DNA from 4 places in the Neobacillus sp. B24 genome. Region 3 is predicted to be linked to each of the others. Evidence: riboswitches for the same ligand, from Rfam matches in the RefSeq annotation. Region 3 holds a riboswitch; each other region holds the start of a gene.
The links. A riboswitch is a leader RNA that binds a small molecule or an ion and turns the genes downstream of it on or off. The one in region 3 is predicted to bind S-adenosylmethionine.
Positions count from the first base shown of each region.

Region 1 (4,983 bases), 150 kb from region 3:
TAAAATAGAAGCATCATCCCAAAGGAGAGAGACTAATGATTTATCCATTTAAAGATAAATATCCTAAAATCGCTGATACCGCATTTATTGCAGATTATACAACTATTACCGGCGATGTTGAAATTGGCGGGGAGTCAAGCGTCTGGTTTAACACGGTGATTCGCGGTGATGTTGCGCCGACGAAAATTGGCAACCGTGTCAATATCCAAGATAATTCCATATTACATCAAAGCCCCAACAACCCGCTAATTTTAGAGGATGAAGTCACAGTCGGACATCAGGTCATTTTACATAGCTGTATCATTCGAAAAAAAGCGTTAATTGGAATGGGCTCGATTATCCTCGACCAGGCAGAAATTGGCGAAGGGGCATTCATCGGCGCTGGCAGTTTAGTGCCCCAAGGTAAAAAAATACCTCCGAACACATTGGCGTTTGGCAAACCTGCCAAAGTAATCAGGGAATTAAATGAGGAAGATATCAAGGACATGGACCGAATTATAAGAGAATATGCAGAAAAGGCTCAGTATTATAAATCACTGCAAAAAAGATAAGAAAAACGGGAATCACACGTTATGTGTAATTCCCGTTTTCTAATCAGCCCTCCGCCTGTTGACGAAGTGCTTCAGCTTTATCGGTCCGTTCCCACGGAACATCAACATCAGTACGGCCAAAATGTCCATATGCCGCTGTTTGCTTGTAGATAGGACGCCGTAAATCCAACATTTTAATAATTCCTGCAGGGCGCAGGTCAAAGTTTTTGCTGACAAGGTCAACTAAAATATCTTCGCTCACTTTGCCGGTTCCGAAAGTATCAACCGAGATGGATACCGGTCTAGCGACACCTATGGCGTAGGCAAGCTGTACCTCACATTTGTCTGCAAGACCTGCGGCAACAATATTTTTTGCCACATAGCGTGCAGCATAGGCAGCCGAACGGTCAACTTTTGTTGGGTCTTTACCGGAAAATGCTCCGCCGCCATGACGGGCGTATCCACCGTAAGTATCAACAATAATTTTACGGCCTGTTAATCCCGCATCCCCTTGTGGGCCGCCGATTACAAAACGACCGGTAGGGTTAATAAAATATTTAGTATTTTCATCGATTAATTCCTTGGGAACAACCGGATTAATAACATATTCTTTTACATTTCGCTGGATCTGCTCTAGCGAGATTTCGGGATGGTGCTGCGTAGAGATAACAATCGTATCGATCCGTACAGGTTGATTATTTTCATCATATTCTACCGTTACTTGAGTTTTGCCGTCTGGTCGAAGATATGGAAGAATATCCTCCTTACGAACTTCTGTCAACTTGCGGGCAAGCTTATGTGCTAAAGAAATTGGCAGTGGCATAAGTTCCTTCGTTTCATTACAGGCAAATCCAAACATTAAACCTTGGTCCCCAGCACCGATTGCTTCAATTTCGTCGTCAGACATTTGGCCTTCGCGTGCTTCAAGCGCTTGGTTGACTCCCATGGCAATATCAGGGGATTGCTCATCAATGGAAGTTAAAACGGCGCAAGTCTCGGAATCAAATCCGTATTTTGCACGATTATAGCCAATTCCTTTAATGGTTTCACGAACAATCTTTGGAATGTCCACGTAGGTGGAAGTGGTGATTTCACCAGCAACAAGCACCAATCCTGTTGTTACGGAAGTTTCCGCAGCAACACGGGCATTCGGATCCTTGGCTAAAATGGCATCTAAAATGGAATCAGAAATCTGGTCACAAATCTTGTCGGGATGACCTTCAGTTACTGATTCAGAAGTAAACAAACGACGCTTTGTTGACATCTGAATTCCTCCTATACTATGAAATAAATGAGGCAATAGTAAAGCTTGCGAACCTCAGAGTTTGATACGGAACTCATTCCCTTTATAGTATGAAATAATTACAGGAATTTTATTAAAAATAAAAAACCCGAAGGCGTTCTCACGTTGTATAAAAACTATTATGTAGACGCAGAAAAAAGAAAAAACCTTCCCATTAGAGGAAAGGTTGAGTGCAATGTTTTGCGCGTGCCTTTCACTCTTATCGTTCAAGGCATATGCCTTGCATCAGGTTTAGCACCTTTGCCCAGAAAACGACCGTACACTCGTGGCATATCGGTATTTTCTTAGTTGCAGGTTGCTGGGTTTCACAGGGCCTGTCCCTCCACCAGCTCGGGATAAGAGAGTATCCGTTCAAGGTTAAATCATAACCTACACAAACAAAGCATGTCAATGGATTTTTTAGCAACTTTTGGTTAAAATCAAACTTTGGTACATGCAAAATCTTAAACCAATTTACGTAAAACACGACCCATTTTCATGACTTTTTACTAAATATAGAATATTGTATAAAATACAACTTAATTTAATTGATTAGTATAGACTAATCAATTAAATGTGTTATACTATTGGATAAGAATATTTAGAGTATAAAAATCTTTAAAAGGTAGGTTTCTTAAATGAATTCTGTTCATACTCCAAATGAATTAAAACTGTTCCTGAATGAATGCAATGCCCAGGTTCAACTATCTGTGCCGCAGCTGGTAGAAAAAATCTTAAGCAGAAATGAAGGATCCTTAACTGCCACAGGTGCTGTTACCGTTTCAACAGGAAAATATACAGGACGTTCCCCACAAGATAAATTTATAGTATCCGAATCGACCACAAAAGACAAAATTGCCTGGGGCGCGTCACTCAATCAGCCAATTTCTGAACAGGTTTTTACAAACTTGTATAATAAGGTTTTGGACTACTTAAAGCAGCAAGATGAGATCTTTGTATTTAAGGGTTTTGCTGGAGCCGATAAAAAGTCACGCCTGCCGATTCAGGTTATCAACGAATTCGCTTGGCATAATTTATTTGCACAGCAATTGTTTATTCGCCCAACCGAAGACGACCTTTTGACCCACGACTCACAATTTACGGTCATTTCCGCACCAAATTTCAAGGCGGACCCTGCTGTGGATGGAACAAATTCAGAAACCTTCATTATTATATCCTTTGAACATCGTGTCGTACTAATTGGCGGGACAGAGTATGCCGGCGAAATGAAAAAATCCATTTTCTCTGTAATGAATTATTTACTCCCGGAGAATAACATTTTCTCCATGCATTGCTCGGCGAACGTAGGTATAGAAGGTGATGTTGCCCTTTTCTTTGGTCTTTCCGGAACAGGAAAAACTACCCTTTCAGCCGACCCTAATCGCAAACTGATCGGCGATGATGAACACGGTTGGTCATCCAATGGTGTGTTTAATATAGAGGGTGGCTGCTATGCAAAATGTATCGGCCTTACCCGTGAAAAGGAACCGCAAATTTTTGATGCCATTCGCTTTGGAACTGTACTTGAAAACGTTGTCATCAATAAAGAGTCACGAATTCCGGATTATGATGACGGTACTTTGACAGAAAATACGCGTGCTGCCTATCCGATTGAAGCCATTGATAATATCATTGTACCTAGTATTGCCGGACATCCGACCACAATTGTGTTCCTGACTGCTGATGCTTTCGGTGTACTTCCTCCCATTGCAAAATTAACAAAAGAGCAGGCAATGTACCACTTTTTAAGCGGTTACACTTCCAAGCTTGCTGGAACTGAGCGTGGTGTGACTTCACCACAGGCTACCTTCTCGACCTGCTTTGGTGCACCATTCCTGCCGCTGCCGGCAACTCGATATGCCAATATGCTTGGTGAAAAGATTCTTGAGCACAACGTTAATGTGTTCCTAGTGAATACAGGCTGGACTGGGGGCGAGTATGGTGTCGGCAACAGGATGAAGCTTTCCTATACAAGAGCAATGGTCCAAGCGGCTCTCGAAGGAGAACTAAATCATGTTGAAACCGTCAAGGACGAAATCTTCGGTTTAAATATCCCGCTCCATATAGCCGGGGTTCCGGATGAAGTGCTGCAGCCAGTGAAGACATGGTCAGATGCTGATGCCTATGACAAGAAGGCAAAAGAACTAGCCGGGAAATTCCGCGAAAACTTTAAGAAGTTTACAAATGTTGCACCAGAAATTACAGCTAAAGGCGGCCCAATTGCCTAATTTATTGAAAAAAGCGATTCAACGTCGAATCGCTTTTTTCATTATTTATTTTGTCTTACTTGGTTTCCTTACTTCTACAGCCTGTGATTCCTGCAGCACACTAAATTGATAGTTTCCACTTCTTTCAAGCGTGAAACCTCCGCCGTACTGAGAAATCTTCTTCCCGTCTGTTGTTGTATAATCTGCTACCTTTTTAAATGGAAACGTAGTGGTCAACGCTGTTTCCCCTTCTATGGTAAATATCTTTAATTCTATTTCTTCCGGAAGATTTTCTCCTTCAACTTCGATAATTTCATGCTCATAGAAACCGGCATATAGGTCCTCAGACGAGACTAATAACGTTGATTTACCAAACGAAATATAGGGTTCTTTAACATAGATGGAGAATTCGCCAACGTTTTTACCTCCAACTGAGAACTGGAGGTTCCAAACGCCAGGGGTACTGAAAGGTTTAAAGGATGTCAACGCATGGGCATCAGAGCCATACAATCCCCCTGAAACAACGGCTTCGGTAAGCTGCTCTTTAACCCCTGTTTGAACATGGACGGCTTCTACAGTTAAGGGGTTATTGGCAAAATCCTTATAATCGCCCCACAGAAAAATCATCATTTTCGCAACAGAACGTTTATCATTAGCTATCCATTCCTCTGGTGCAAGCAAACTAACCTTGTCAGGAATTCCATAATTACTATCTGCGTAGATTGGTTTTCCTTCATTCATTAGAGCAAAATAATTACCTTCTTCAGCTTTTGTTGTCAGAAATCCGCTTATAAGGCTCTTCTCTCCCGAAGCATTTGAAAAATAGAGGATTGGAGCAATTAAGGCAAGAATAAACACCGCCGCCAAAGCGCTAACTCTTTGGAGGCTAAGCCTCCGTTTAGGGCTGGTAGAAACATCTTCACTAATTCGTTTTAGCATTTGTGTTCTCACCTTTGTCGATAGC
Region 1 covers NZ_AP035777.1:4,395,067-4,400,049, forward strand. The annotation lists gene ACZ43M_RS21830 (gamma carbonic anhydrase) at 36-551, shown strand; gene metK (methionine adenosyltransferase) at 595-1,794, opposite strand; SAM riboswitch class I at 2,030-2,175, opposite strand; gene pckA (phosphoenolpyruvate carboxykinase (ATP)) at 2,451-4,040, shown strand; gene ACZ43M_RS21845 (hypothetical protein) at 4,086-4,983, opposite strand, start outside.
Region 1: linked by a shared signal. The riboswitch ahead of metK (methionine adenosyltransferase) and the one ahead of ACZ43M_RS22600 (methionine biosynthesis PLP-dependent protein) in region 3 are both predicted to bind S-adenosylmethionine.

Region 2 (4,983 bases), 1.8 Mb from region 3:
AGTAAGCATCTACCATTTCAAAAATAAATTTTATGCTGTAAACAAAAATAAGCCGCCGATTATGGCAGCTCAGTTTTACATTTAATCTATATTTAGTTCAACCAAATTACACCGTTGCTGTGGCTGCGTACTTTTCTTCCAATGTCTTTTTTAAAAATAAAGCAACTTCGAGCATGCCGAATTTGCCGGCTTTTGCTTCTGCATCAGAATTGTAGTTGGTATTGGTATTAATATCGTACGTATAAATATCACCGTCAGCATTTCGGATAAATTCGATTCCAGCCACTTGAACCCCATTACCAGCTAACACCTTTTTATATTTTTCTAAAATTTCGTCGTCAAACCCGTCAATGATTTGGAACTTTGGCTTCTCTTCCACTTCTTCTCCTACCGGACAGAATAAATCGCCAATTTGGCAGGCGTCCGCCGGGCAAAGCTGGAATCCTTCCGAAGTATCCACCTTGACGGCATATACAAAGTTTCCTCCGACAAACTCACAGCGGGTGATGTAGCTTTCAGGAGATACAATGTATTCCTGGATCAGTGTAATGCCATCGACCGGTTCTTCGAACGTTGGTCCTTCCACATACGCTTTTAACGCTTCGATACTTTGGAACAATTGCACACCTAAACCTTTTCCGGCACGGTTATGTTTTGTAATAAAGGGCTGTCCAGAAAAGCTTTCCGCTGCCTTTAAAATGTTTTGCTTGCCAACTGCGGCAATCGTTTTTGGCGTCTTCACACCATATTTATTTAACTCTAAGTATTGTAAAACCTTGCTCACTTCCAGCTTTAGAGCACTCGTTCCATTTAATACCGTGCGGCCATGCGCTTCTAGCCAAGCTAATACCTGTCCAGTAAATTCAGCGGCAAAACGATGATCACGTGTATGGGAAGAAGCACTCATGCGGCTATAGAAGATTCCTTCGGGAGGTTGTGCCGATAAATCTAATGTACCCTCATCTAAATGCCATTCTTCATAAGGAACACCAAGCTCCTCTAATCTCTTTGTTAAATGGACGGTCCACTCACTATTTTCATGGATGACATATACTTTGCTCATGTTTACGGCCTCCTGTTTCTAGTTGTTTATTAAACTGCGTTTTTGTTCCACTAACGGCATAACCTGCTTTGCGAAGCGCTCCATTTCCTCCAGTTGCGGGGAAAATTGTAATAACAATAAGTCTAAGCCGGTTTCTTCATATTGTAAAATTCGATTGGCTATCTGCTCCGGTGTTCCTACCAGGTTTGGCCGCAGACCGCGATTGGAAACCGAGTAATCCTGTAATTGGATCTGCTGCTCTAATTGTGATTTGGTTGTGAAGTCTTTAAAGCCGGCATACGCGCTAGACTCCTTCACCGTCGTGATTTTTTCAAGCTCAGCAAAAGCCTCTTCTTCACTTTCACGGCAAATGACATAGGCTGCCATTCCGAAAGATTTAAATGGTTCATTGTTAGTTTGTTCACGGCGTGCCTTCATTTCAGCAATTTTTTGCTCAATCTCTTCTATTGTTCCACCGTGCATCACGTAAGCGTCGCATTTTTCGGCAATCGTTTGCTTACCTTTTTCGCTTTCACCGCCTGCATAAAGAATCGGGTTCGGTCGTTGAACTGGTTTCGGAGCAAGCTTCGTGTCTTTTAAGTCGTAAAACTGGCCCGCATAATTAAAGGTTTCTTCTGTCCATAACCCTTTTAGCACATCAATAAATTCCTCGGTTCGAGCATAACGCTCATCGTGCTCGGTGAAAATGCCGCCATATTGACGCGCTTCTTCTGCCCACCAACCCGAAACAACATTAAGCGTAAAACGGCCGTTGCTGATACGGTCAATATTGGCGGCCATTTTTGCTGTCACAGCAGGATTATGAAAACCTGGGCGAATCGCGGTCATGATTTCTATTTTCTCTGTCACGGCAGCAAGTGCCGCTGCGGTGGACCAGGCTTCAAGAGAATCATGCTCCGGTCCTTTAATATCATTTAAATATAATTCAGCAATCAGTGTCGTTGAGTATCCCCAGTCTTCAGCTGACTGTATGACTTTTTTCGCATAGTCAAAGGTTGGTGGCATATTCTCGTCATCTACATTCCGCAGCCAGCCTCCAAAAATCGGTAACCAAAAACCATATTTCATCTCTGTTCTCTCCTCTGCTGTTCTCATTCTCTAGTTTTCTTATTCGCTAAGTTGGATTTATAAAAAAACAAAAAACTCTCTTCAAAGAAGAGAGCCTAATAACCCCCTTCTCATCTTTCAAGCCATACGCTTGATGGAATTGGCACAGTATTCATACGAACCTGCTGCCGAGGCTTCAAAGGGCCAGTCCCTCCACCTCTCTGGATAAGAAGAAAAATATTTTTAAATCTATTAATATAGCGATAATAATTTAAATTCAGTCAATTGTCAATCAAATATTCACCACGGGACAGTGCTCAGGGCATATTTTCACAGCAGAGATTAGGACCATCCTTCTGATATTTAAAAGAACGATTGTTAAAGTAGTTTATGATGTTTATGAAAGGAATATCCACTCAAACGCATCATGAGATTTCCTTTCATGACATTTCTGAGAGGAAAATTCACTCAAACGCGCCATGAGACTTCCTTTCATGACATTTCTGAGAGGAAAATTCACTCAGGCTCGTCATGAGATTTCCTTTCATGACATTTCTGAGAGGATAATCCAATCAAACGCGTCATGAAACTTCCTTTCATGACGTTTCTGAGAGGATAATCCAATCAAATGAGTCATGAAACATCCTTTCATGACATTTCTGAGAGGACAATCCAATCAAATGAGTCATGAAACATCCTTCCATGACGTTTCTAAGAGGAAAATTCACTCAAACGCGTCATGAAACCTCCTACCATGACGTTTCTAAGAGGATAATCCACTCAAACGCGTCATCAGACATTGGTCTTTTAGTTAATTGATAACGTTTTACCTCGTTAACCCTTCCTGCTTTGCCTTGAAGGCGGCTTGAAACCTATCTTTTACATCTAGTTTGTGGTAGATGCTGGAGATATAGTTCTTGACTGTTCCCTCGGATAGAAATAGTTTTTCTGCGATGTGTTTATTGCTTAGTCCTACTGCAATGCATTGCAGCACTTCTTCTTCACGTTCTGTTAAGTCGTAGTTATTCTTGTTTTCCTGCTGGGTTGATGTTTCATGACTGTTTATTTGCTGAACTAGCAGCTTGGCCAAATCCTGCGGGAGCAGGGTCCCGCCTTTATGAATCAGTTTAATGCCTGCGAGCAAGTCTTTTGGATGAATGGCTTTCAGCAAGTAGCCTTCTGCCCCAATGGCTAACGCGTCAATCACGTAATTAATTTCTTGGAAGGTGGTTAAGATAATCACCTTGATGTCCGGCCAGCGTTGTTTGATCATTTTTGTTGCAGAAATTCCATCCATTTCCGGCATGTTAATATCCATCAAGATCGTGTCCGGTTGATGCTGCTGGCATAACGCAACGGCTTCAGCCCCATTTTCCGCCAAACCAACTACTTCAATTTCATCATCCATATCTAACACGATGGACAAGCTCTCCCGAATCAACTCTTGATCATCCGCTATGACTAATTTAATGCCGCTCATTTAGGCCACCCCTTTTATCGGTACAGTAATCGTCAGCTTTACCCCATGGTGTGTTCCACTTGTAATATCAAGATTCCCATGCAATTCCCCAATCCGTTCCTTCATCGCGGTGAGACCAAAACCAGGCTGCAAAGCATCAATGGGGCTTCCGTTATTTTCAATAGATAACACAATCTCATAGTCCGTAAATAAGTAATCAACCAAAATTTCTGAAGCACCGCCATGTCGTTTCGCATTTGTCAACGCCTCTTGAAGACAGCGAATGAATGCGAGTTTAATATTCTTAGAAATGGGGATTTCTCTCCCTTGCCTATTAAACTGAACATCGGTATCGGTATTTTCTTTAAAACTATCAACGATTTTATGTAAAAGCTCCGACAATGGCTGTTCATTTTCTGACGGGGCTATTTGGTGGATATGTCTTCGAATGTCCTCCAAGCCTTTACGAGAAACATTAGCAAGGGCTTCAACCTTTTGTTTCGCTCGATCAACATCCTTTTCCAGCAAATAAGAAACGGCGTCAAGCCCCATGGTTACAGAAGTAAAGTGATGGCCAATCGTATCATGCAGTTCTTTTGCAAGCCGGTTCCGTTCTTGGAGCAGCGTTACCTTCTCGATCTGCTCCGCATATTGCTGAAGCACCCGATACTGCTCTTGAATTAACTGATATTGTTTATTATTTTCTTCGATGATTCGTTTTGTCTTCTGCTGCGAATGAATGACATAGTTAAAGCAGGCGCCAAAGCCTAGGAAGATGAAGATATCGATGTACTGAAGAAAATAAGTGACGGTGTCCATAGTCCACAGAGTAGGGAGCGGGTACAAAATTAAAAACACTGGCAAGGTCCATCTGGCCGACTTCTTTGTCGCAAGGTAACCAACCATCAAGATGGACATGAGGATCATGGCGGGACCAAGGTTAAAGTGTTCAAATATATTAAAATAGACGGAAGCTCCGCCTCCTATGATGAGCTCGGCAATCGGATAAAGAACCGGGTTTTTATACCCAGGTCTCCAAAAAATGAGGGGGACTAAATAATAAACGGTTAATATACCGACAAAGGATACATACGTAAGTACACTCTCACCTTTCACATCGATAAATAGGGTAAGGACACCAGCAAGGTACCAGCACAATCTCAAGAAAAAAATAAACCAGTCTACTCCAACCCACTCAAATGCGGCTTTCTTCATTCCAGCTTCGCGCCTCCACCCTGCTACTTTTTTCCTATCCTTACCTATCTTACAAGAATTTGGTTAATTCTAACAGTCTTATAAATAAAAAATTCAGATGGCATAATGAGGTCTTTTTCATTTCATGACTAACTTCACTACGGTCATATGACTTTTTCTTTGTATGATAAGGTCATAGGGTTACAGAAGGGAACGAGGA
Region 2 covers NZ_AP035777.1:941,638-946,620, reverse strand. The annotation lists gene ACZ43M_RS04555 (ATP-grasp domain-containing protein) at 107-1,063, opposite strand; gene ACZ43M_RS04550 (LLM class flavin-dependent oxidoreductase) at 1,082-2,131, opposite strand; SAM riboswitch class I at 2,239-2,342, opposite strand; gene ACZ43M_RS04545 (response regulator) at 2,937-3,590, opposite strand; gene ACZ43M_RS04540 (sensor histidine kinase) at 3,591-4,784, opposite strand.
Region 2: linked by a shared signal. The riboswitch ahead of ACZ43M_RS04550 (LLM class flavin-dependent oxidoreductase) and the one ahead of ACZ43M_RS22600 (methionine biosynthesis PLP-dependent protein) in region 3 are both predicted to bind S-adenosylmethionine.

Region 3 (4,983 bases):
TTAGAATTGCGTTTTCAATAATAGGTACATTTAAGATTCCCTTTAAATCCTTGTCTAATATAATCATTTTTATTTCTTCGATAAATTTGTTCCAATGAGGTTTCATTCTATGCACCCCATCAGCAGCCTGTAATCCTCTAACACTATAATTTAATCTTACGTTGTCAGGTAAATAATTTTTCGTTACTCTCCGTATTAACGCTCTATCCAGTCCATTCTGAACATATTGTTCCTCTGGAATTGACAGGCAAAACTGGATTACTCGTAAATCGTTTGTCGGATCTCGGTCCCATACAGAGTAAGGCAAAGATAATTTAGCCCTGCTAGTTCCATTTAAATTCCAAGAATTTGACCGTTCAAATTGACGTTTCCTTGCTTCATAGACACTTAACCTAAATGAACCGTCAAGACCCGAACTTTTTAATTTATTTAACACATCTGTTTTCTTCGCGAATTCAGGATTTATTAGCATTGGAAATTCATAGCTTTCTTTAGTTCCCTCAATAAATGGAAATGTTATTTTCCCAATTTTTGATACGACTTCCTTTCTCCCAATTTTTCGATTATTACTAAATAAATTAATTTCTTTATATAATCGAATGAAATTCATTTGTTTTAATAGTATAGAATAAAAATCTAATGCTGGACCCCAGGATATCGTATAGTTCCCCCTACTTCCGTTTAATAAAACTCTTATTCCTCTAACATGGGCCTCTTCGATAATACCTTTAAGCCAAAAGGAATTTTCAATAAATTTATATGGCATTTCCATAATATCTAGTAAATCATTTATCTCTGTATAAGCGCTTTTTCCTTCAAAATCCAAATAATTATCAGAAATATTCCCTACATATTTTACCGTTGAGTTAATAAACGGTCGTTCATCAGGTAGTCTGCTTTTCGGAGTCCAATCAATAAAATCATTTACTGGTATATAACTAAATGTGTGTAATTGTTTATTTTCTTTAGAAAGTGCCTTTGCAGCAAAACTAGTAACCGCTCCAGAATCCAGACCCCCACTTAGGCGTGAGCCTACTGAAGAGCATGATCTTATTTGCGAGGAAACTGCCTTTTGAAATACCTCTTTGAAAGCTTCTTCGTATTCATCATTGGACTTAAAAACCATCTTATTGGTAGGGAAGAATTTGAAATACCTAGAAAATTTTACTCTACCTGATACAACTGAAATACTATGAGAGGGTGGCAACTGTTTTATATTTTTATAGACAGTACTCTCAGGATCTAAAGCATCAGTTACACCCGGTATTGCTAAAAATTCGGCAAGCCACTGTTCATTTAGGTTTTTTTCAACAAATGGCAAAGCCAAAAGAGGGCGGATGGCAGTACAAAAAACTACCCGATGTTGATCTATGTAATAATAAAGCGTCCGACTCCCTGAAAAATCCCTTGCCCCAAATAGTTTTTGTTCTTTTGCATCCCAAATTATGAAAGCAAAATCCCCAACCAAATACTTAGGTGTATCTTCCCCCCATTTATCATAAGAAAGTAGAATTAATTCACTATCGGTTATTGTCTTTTGTTTTGATTTTTTTATTTGAAGCTTCTCAAACAAATCTTCCCGATTATCAATAATCGCATCAGCGGTAATTGCTAACTTTCTTTCCTGATCGTAGTAAGGAAGTTTTTCACCAATGGATTCCGGCGTAATCCATTGTGCATGGCAGCCAAGAAAGACTTTGTCACTATTCCAGGTTTGTACATCATCAGCAGGGAACTTCTCAAGTTCCTTCATCATTCTTCTGCCATGATCAAGATTAATTGGTTCACCGTTTAAGTGATATATACTAGCAATAGCGCTCATTGGGTCCTCCTGCTAAAAGAAAGGTCTATTAATGGAAAATACAATCCCTTTCTCCTACATAGTGGTGATTAGTCATTCAGTAAATTCTATAAAAAGAACGATAGAATCATAGTTAATTTAAGGAATATTTCAATCCCCTTATTACCCATATATTCTTATGTATAAATACCTAATTCGGAAGCCATTTTCCTCAAACAAAAAAGTTATTAGTTCTTCATCAAGAACATCTTGTAAAGTAATAATATAATCTAATAGTCTTAGTGTCAACCATTTTCCAATTTACAAAATGCTACATATTCTGCAATTATCAAAAACTTATTGACACTTCTATATAACTGTAGTAAATTTTATAAATAATCCAAAATATTAATTTTCTTATCAAGAGAGGTTGAGGGAAGGGCCCGAAGACGCCTCAGCAACCTTCAATGACTTAGTTCATTGAAACGGTGCTAAGTCCTGCAAATTATGACTAATTTGCGAGATAAGAAGAATGACCTTGTTAATCGTACTTACAAAAGTCTTCTTCTTATAGAAGGCTTTTTTCTTTTATCATCAGGCTTTATTACCATAATGTGTTAAAGCTTTAAAGTTATCTTACACAAGGAGTGTGCATCATGTACAAAATTGATACGAAACTTGCTCAAATTGGAAACCGCAGTGAAACTACAACAGGAACCGTCAATCCACCCGTTTACTTTTCAACAGCCTACCGCCATGAAGGAATTGGGCAGTCAACCGGGTTCGATTATACACGGACGGGGAACCCGACGCGTCAGCTCCTAGAGAAAACTATTGCCGATTTGGAAGGCGGCGATCAAGGATATGCCTGCTCCTCAGGTATGGCAGCAATACTGACAGTTCTTTCATTATTTCAATCCGGTGATGAATGGCTGGTCAGCGAAGATCTATATGGCGGTACCTACCGTCTTCTTGAAAAAGGCTATAGAAAGTATGGCTTAACGACCACATATGTTAATACCTGTTGTCCAAAGGAGATTGAACGTAAGATTACCCCACAAACAAAGGCTATCTTTCTTGAGACTCCTACCAATCCCCTCATGCAGGAATCGGATATCGCCGCAGTTGCACAGATTGCCAAAAGACATGGGCTCCTGCTGATTGTTGACAATACATTCTACACACCGCTGTTGCAGCAGCCGATTGCACTAGGCGCCGATATTGTCATCCATAGCGCGACTAAATACCTTGGCGGACACAATGACGTCCTTGCTGGCCTGGTTGTTGCCAAAGGGAAGGAACTTTGTGAAGATTTGGCCCTTTACCATAATGGTGCTGGCGCAGTGTTAAGTCCCTTCGATTCTTGGCTGTTGATGCGCGGCATGAAGACCTTGTCCCTTCGAATGGAACGCCATGAAAAAAATGCGAAGGCAATCGTTGAATTTTTATCACAGCATGAAGATGTTACCGATGTTTTATATCCTGGGCGCGGTGGTATGGTTTCTTTCCGCATCAAAGATGAAATCTGGGTAAATTCATTTTTACAGAACCTAAAGCTAATTTCCTTCGCGGAAAGCCTTGGCGGCACTGAAAGCTTTATAACTTACCCGGCAACACAAACACATGCCGATATTCCTGTTGAAGTTCGAACAGCAACAGGCGTAGATAACCGCCTATTGCGTTTCTCCGTCGGCATAGAGGATGCAGAGGATATCGTGTCCGACCTCGAGCAGGCGTTTGCCAATATTCATGAAGGAGTGAGAGTGTAATGGTTACCGAGAACTATAGTTTTGAAACGAAGCTGCTGCATAATCGTCATAAAGTGGATGCTAGAACTGGTGCGGTCAGTGTTCCGATCCAGCACGCTTCCACCTTTCATCAGTTTGATATTGACCAGTTCGGAAAATATGATTATGCCCGCAGTTCAAATCCAACAAGGGAAGCATTGGAAGATGTGATTGCTGAATTAGAGGGCGGCGTAAAAGGATTTGCTTTTTCATCAGGAATGGCAGCCATTTCCACCGCATTTCTTCTCCTTTCTTCTGGTGACCATATCGTAATCACCGAGGATGTGTACGGCGGAACGTTCCGGATGGTTACCCAAGTGCTGTCGAGATTGGGAATAGAACATACTTTTGTCGATATGACAGACCTGGAACAGGTGAAACAGGCGATTCGCCCGAATACTAAAGCCTTTTATGTAGAGACTCCATCTAATCCCTTGCTGAAAGTAACGGATATTGCAGCTATTAGCGAATTGGCGCAGGAAGTTGGCGCCCTTACCTATGTTGACAATACATTCCTGACTCCAGCCCTGCAAAAACCTTTGGAGCTTGGAGCGGATATAGTCCTTCACAGTGCGACCAAGTTCTTGTCAGGCCATAGCGATGTCGTCGCTGGACTTGCCGTCGTGAAAGATGAGGATTTAGCAAATCGGCTTTACTTTTTACAAAATTCCTTTGGAGCGATTCTCGGTGTTCAGGATGCTTGGTTAGTGTTACGAGGTTTGAAGACACTTCATGTCCGGTTAAAACAGTCACAAGAATCAACCTTAAAAATTGCGAGATTTCTAGAATCCCATCCACTTGTAGAAAAAGTCTACTACCCAGCTCTGGAAAATCACCCGCAGCGCCTATTGCAGGAAACTCAGGCGAGCGGTGCTGGTGCAGTACTTTCCTTTGACCTGGCTGATGAGGATGCAGTTCGTACCTTCGTTTCAGAAGTGGAAATTCCGGTGTTTGCTGTCAGCCTTGGTGCGGTAGAATCCATTTTATCGTATCCAGCAAAAATGTCGCATGCAGCGATGCCGCAGGATGAACGAGAAAAACGTGGCATTAAAAACAGCCTGCTTCGGTTATCGGTCGGATTAGAAAATCCTGACGATCTTATCAAAGATTTTTCCAAAGCTTTTGAGAAACTGCAAGAAAAGAACTTAGTCCTCCAGCAAGGAGAATGAGTATGAGCTTTTTAGAAAAATTAAAAAATCAAATCTTAATTGCCGATGGCGCCATGGGAACGCTGCTGTATTCATATGGAACCGATTGCTGCTTTGAAGAATTGAATTTGTCTCAGCCAGAGCAAATCCAGCATATCCATCGGGCTTATATTGATGCCGGGGCAGACGTCATTCAGACCAACAGCTATGCGGCTAATTATTTAAAGCTTGGCCGGTACGGTCTCGAGGATTCGGTTAAGGACATCAA
Region 3 covers NZ_AP035777.1:4,541,871-4,546,853, forward strand. The annotation lists gene ACZ43M_RS22595 (asparagine synthase-related protein) at 1-1,822, opposite strand, end outside; SAM riboswitch class I at 2,195-2,310, shown strand; gene ACZ43M_RS22600 (methionine biosynthesis PLP-dependent protein) at 2,437-3,549, shown strand; gene metC (cystathionine beta-lyase) at 3,549-4,736, shown strand; gene ACZ43M_RS22610 (bifunctional homocysteine S-methyltransferase/methylenetetrahydrofolate reductase) at 4,739-4,983, shown strand, end outside.

Region 4 (4,983 bases), 2.3 Mb from region 3:
AACAAACATGCACATCATTGCCGGAACGCATGTTATTGAAAAAGACGGCAAGCTTTATAACACTGCGCACCTGTTCTACCCGGACGGCAGAATCGGTGAGCAGGCCAAGCTCCATATTACCCCAACTGAAATTAAAGAATGGAATATGGCACCTGGTGACTCTTTTCAAATTTTTGAAACTGACAAGGGGAAAATTGCCCTGCTGACCTGCTATGATATCGAATTTCCAGAAATCGTCCGCATGGCTAAGGCAAAGGGCGCTGACGTGATTTTCTGCCCATCCTGTACAGATGACCGCCACGGCTTCCATCGTGTCCGCTACACCAGCCATGCCCGGGCGATTGAAAATCAGGTATATGTGGTTCTAACCGGAACTGTCGGTGCGCTGCCAACAGTCGACTTCATGCGTGCAAACTTCGGCCAGGCTGTCGTTATTACGCCTAACGATATCCCATTCCCGCCGCAAGGTATTCAAGTGCAAGGGGAAATCAACGACGATATGGTTGTCACCGCAGACCTCGACCTTGATCTGCTTTACGAAGTAAGAGAGCGCGGTGCAGTCACTACTTGGCGCGACCGCAGAACGGATCTATACACAGATTGGCAATAGGGGTGAGCCCAATGTACCGAAGTGAATTTTACGTGTACGACCAAGACCGGCTCCTGCCGATTTGTATCCGTAATTACACGAAGGATGATTTTGACCAACTCATTGATATCCAGGCGGAATGCTTTCCGCCCCCGTTTCCCTCTGAACTGTGGTGGAATAAAGAACAGTTGACCAGCCATGTTACCCATTTCCCGGAAGGGGCTTTATGTGTAGAAATCAACGGTGAACTCGCCGGGTCGCTTACCGGTCTCGTCGTTGAATTTGACTCGAACGACCCTAACCATAACTGGGAGAAAATCACTGACCACGGCTATATTCGCAACCACAATCCCAACGGCAACACGCTGTACATCGTCGACATCAGTGTCCGTCCCCAGTACCGCAAGCTTGGACTTGGCAAACTAATGATGCAGGCGATGTACCATGTTGTGATTGAAAAAGGCTATGATCGGCTGCTTGGCGGCGGGCGGATGCCGGGCTACCACAAGGTCGCTGAAACCATGACACCAAACGAATATTTGAATGCAATTATAACAGGCCAGCTCAAGGACCCGGTTATCAGCTTTTTGCTGCGCTGCGGACGCGTACCACTAGGTATCGCCGAAAACTATCTTGAAGATGAAGAGTCCTGTAACTACGCTGCCCTGATGGAATGGAAAAATCCGTTTAAATAAAAAAGGAGATTCACAAACCTATGGAATACAAACGCATTATCAATATCACTGACCCGAATTTCAAAAAACTGCACGACCTAATGGGACAAATTTTTCCGCCGGAAGAAGTCCTCGAGTACGATCTTTGGAAGGAGCCGCTTGAGGACCCATCGATTCGCGTGTTCGTTGCTGTCGACAACAATCAAGTGGTCGGGGCGACCGAATATCGCTATTATCCTGACTGGAACATTGCGATGACTGATTTTACCATCATCAGCAAACCGGGTCTGAGCCTAGGCCGTTTCCTTGCGCAAAATCGCTTAAAGGATCTTCAGCAGCTGGCAAAGGAAAACGGGAAAGAATTATTCGGGATGTTTGCCGAAATATATGACCCTTACCGGGTGGAACATCATGAATTTGGCGGCGTTAAGGTGATGGATCCGTATGTTCGCCGCGAAGTGTTGTCACACCTGGGCTATAAGCGCCTGGACCTAAACTACGTCCATCCGTCATGGGAAAACAACGGAGAGGCAGTCAAGGGTCTCGACCTATGCTTCATGCCGACTAAAGATGAGCTTGACCAGCTCCCGGCAGCTCTAGTTAAAGACTTCCTGACGACATATTATGCCGTGCTGTCAAACAAACCACAGGAATGGCTGGATATGGTTGAACGGATCAGCGGGCAAGAATCCATTTCATTATTGCCACTTTAACTATTGACTTTAATGGAAGATTCAGCTAATATTTCTTTTATAACTTGGAAATGAACGAAAATTTAAAAATATAAATCTCTTATCCAGAGAGGCGGAGGGACTAGGCCCGATGAAGCCCGGCAACCTTCAAGGTATTCCTTGAAAAGGTGCTAATTCCTGCAGGTTATCTTTAACCTGACAGATAAGAGGAGGACGAATCGCCCTCTTCTTATCGAAGGGGGTTTTTATTTTTTCGAAAAAAGGGAGGGAATGAAATGGCAGTGTTAAAGGTAGCTATTCTCGGTTTTGGTACCGTTGGAGAAGGGGCATATCGGACGATTTCTTCCCACGGGGAAGAACTGGCTGCTGTTTTGGGAAAAAAGGTGGAAGTGGCTGCCGTACTGATAAAAAATAAACAGAAGAAAAGGGATATTGCTCCGGAAGTGCTACTCACTACAGACTTCGAAGAAATTCTCCAATTGCCGCAGGTGGATATTGTGGTAGAAGCCATTGTTGGCAAAGAACCGACCTTTACCTATTTGAAAAAGGCAATACAACACGGCTGCCACATCATTACCGCCAACAAAGAAATGTTTGCTCATCATGGGAGTGAACTCATGGAACTGGCTGAGCAGCATAACGTTTCTGTCGGCTTTGAGGCGACAGTCGCCGGGGGTATTCCGGTCATCCAAACGTTACGGCAATTGTTAAAAATAAACCGTGTCCAACAGATTCAAGGAATCTTAAATGGGACGTCGAATTTTATCCTGACACAAATGCGGGAAAAGCAGCAGTCTTTTGCGGAAAGCTTATCGCAGGCGCAGCAAAATGGCTATGCCGAGGTAGACCCAACGAACGACGTTGAAGGCTTCGATGCCTTTTATAAAACCATGATTCTAAGCCGTATTGCTTTTGGGGAAGAGCCGGATTGGCATGGGGTAGAGCGGCAGGGGATTACCGCTATCACCAGCGAATTAATTGAAGCGGCAGGAAAGTTAGGGCTTCGTTTTAAACATGTTGCCAGCCTGACAAAGGTTGGGGAGCAAATCAAGGCTTCGGTGCAACCTGTACTTGTAGGTGATGAGCATCCTTTTTATCATGTCGAAGGGGTCGAAAATGCGGTCAATGTGTACTCCGATATTGTCGGCCGGATTACCCTGCAGGGCCCTGGCGCAGGAATGTTTCCGACCGCGAGTGCTGTCATCGAAGATCTGGTTTACGTCTGTCAAAACCCTTCCGGTAGGAAAAAGTACTCGCAAACTCCTGTTGCTGATCGTGAGCATAATGAAGGGCTAAAACAGGAATTATGGTTAGTACAGGGGCATCATGATACCCTCGCAACAGGTACAATAATAGATGAGGTCGGTAACGGAATCAGGGTCATCAAAGCAAGCAAATCTGATTTGGAACAGCTCGAGAATATTCTTTATTTTGCGATTCTTGGAGAAGTGGAACAGAAAGAAGTAGTGGTGGTGTAAGATATTTTAGGTTTACAACATATCCACATTGGTTAGTTCACAATCTAGTCAAATTTCCAACATAAATATGTTAAGAAACTGTGAAAGCAGTTGTTTAAAAGGGTAACCGGGAGTATAGTAAGGGTGTAGACAAGAATGTTTTGCCAACTTGATCTATGGGAATTACAGCAGTGCCGAGTTCTAGCCGTTGCCAAAACGGATACCTCTCTTTAGAACTCATGATTCATATGATTTCCCCCTTTTTTCATTATAAAAGAAGCAGGAATCCTGCTTCTTCTTTTTTTATGCCTTCGATGCCCGCCATTTCTTTCTGACCAACAGGCAAATAAGAGCTGTGATCAACATTAGCGGTTACGATTTTGTACGCGCTGATTGGCGGCATTTGCCCGTGCTTGTGCCTCCATATCCGCTCCGTCAGCCATTTCTTTTGAAAATTCTACATCCTGCCCGTCTGATTTCATGTTACTTGGAACCTGTGGAAGTGATGCTTTATTTCGGTCACGAGTTTTATGTCCGTGTGAACGGCCCATGAAAAAAACCCCTTTCAATGGTAGCTAGTGGAGCCGCAATCGCTACGCTCCCCTTACTAGCTTTACCAAATAAAAGAGGTCCATTAATGGAAAAAATTATGTATCTTACTGTCTGCCTTTGCGGTTCATGTAGCCGGCGGCACGGTCCGCCATTTTAAATTCATGGCCATAGGTTACTTCCTGCATGCTTGTTAAATTTGTACGTTCACGATCCTTATTGCGTTTTTTGTTTTCCGACATCATGATTCATCCCTTCCAAATTTATTTAAAGCAGGTATAAATGGTACATCATGTACACGTTTCCATTTTTGCCTTTTAAAAAAGGAATAATACCATTTTTACGAAAATATATTTTCTAAGGCGCTTTTTAAATCGGGATAGGTGAATTCGTAGCCATTCTTTAATAACTCGTTTGGCAGCACCTTCTGCCCGTCTACCACTAACGTGCTCATTTCTCCCAATAAGAACCTTAGCGCCAATTCTGGAACCGGTAGCCAATGCGGCCGCTGCAGCACCATCGCCAACGACTTACCAAACTCATTCATTGTTACCGGGGAAGGAGCGGTAAAATTCACCGGACCAAGAATATCCTCATTCTCCATCACAAACGTAATTCCCTTGACCACATCAGCAATATGAATCCACGACATCCATTGCTTTCCTGAGCCCATCGGCCCGCCGATAAAGGCTTGATAGGGAAAAAGCATTTTCGAAAGTGCGCCTCCCTTTTTGTCCAAGATGATGCCAAATCGACACAGAATCGTCCGCACTCCAAGTTCCTCGGCTTTGGATGCTTCTTGCTCCCAATCTATGACTGTTCTTGATAAAAAGTCTTCTCCTGAACCTTTGTCGGCTTCGATAAATGTTTGTTCCAAAGATGTTCCATAAAAACCAATCGCGCTGGAGTTAATCAAGGCATGAGGTTTACTCTTCAATTTTCTCATAATATTTAAAAGTTCTCTGACTGCATCAATTCTGCTGGTCAATATTCTTTTCTTTCTTTGCTCCGTCCAGCGCCCA
Region 4 covers NZ_AP035777.1:1,469,627-1,474,609, forward strand. The annotation lists gene ACZ43M_RS07225 (carbon-nitrogen hydrolase family protein) at 1-610, shown strand, start outside; gene ACZ43M_RS07230 (GNAT family N-acetyltransferase) at 622-1,284, shown strand; gene ACZ43M_RS07235 (GNAT family N-acetyltransferase) at 1,305-1,976, shown strand; SAM riboswitch class I at 2,053-2,164, shown strand; gene ACZ43M_RS07240 (homoserine dehydrogenase) at 2,231-3,433, shown strand; gene ACZ43M_RS07245 (YfhD family protein) at 3,778-3,963, opposite strand; gene ACZ43M_RS07250 (YfhE family protein) at 4,069-4,206, opposite strand; gene ACZ43M_RS07255 (TIGR01777 family oxidoreductase) at 4,302-4,983, opposite strand, start outside.
Region 4: linked by a shared signal. The riboswitch ahead of ACZ43M_RS07240 (homoserine dehydrogenase) and the one ahead of ACZ43M_RS22600 (methionine biosynthesis PLP-dependent protein) in region 3 are both predicted to bind S-adenosylmethionine.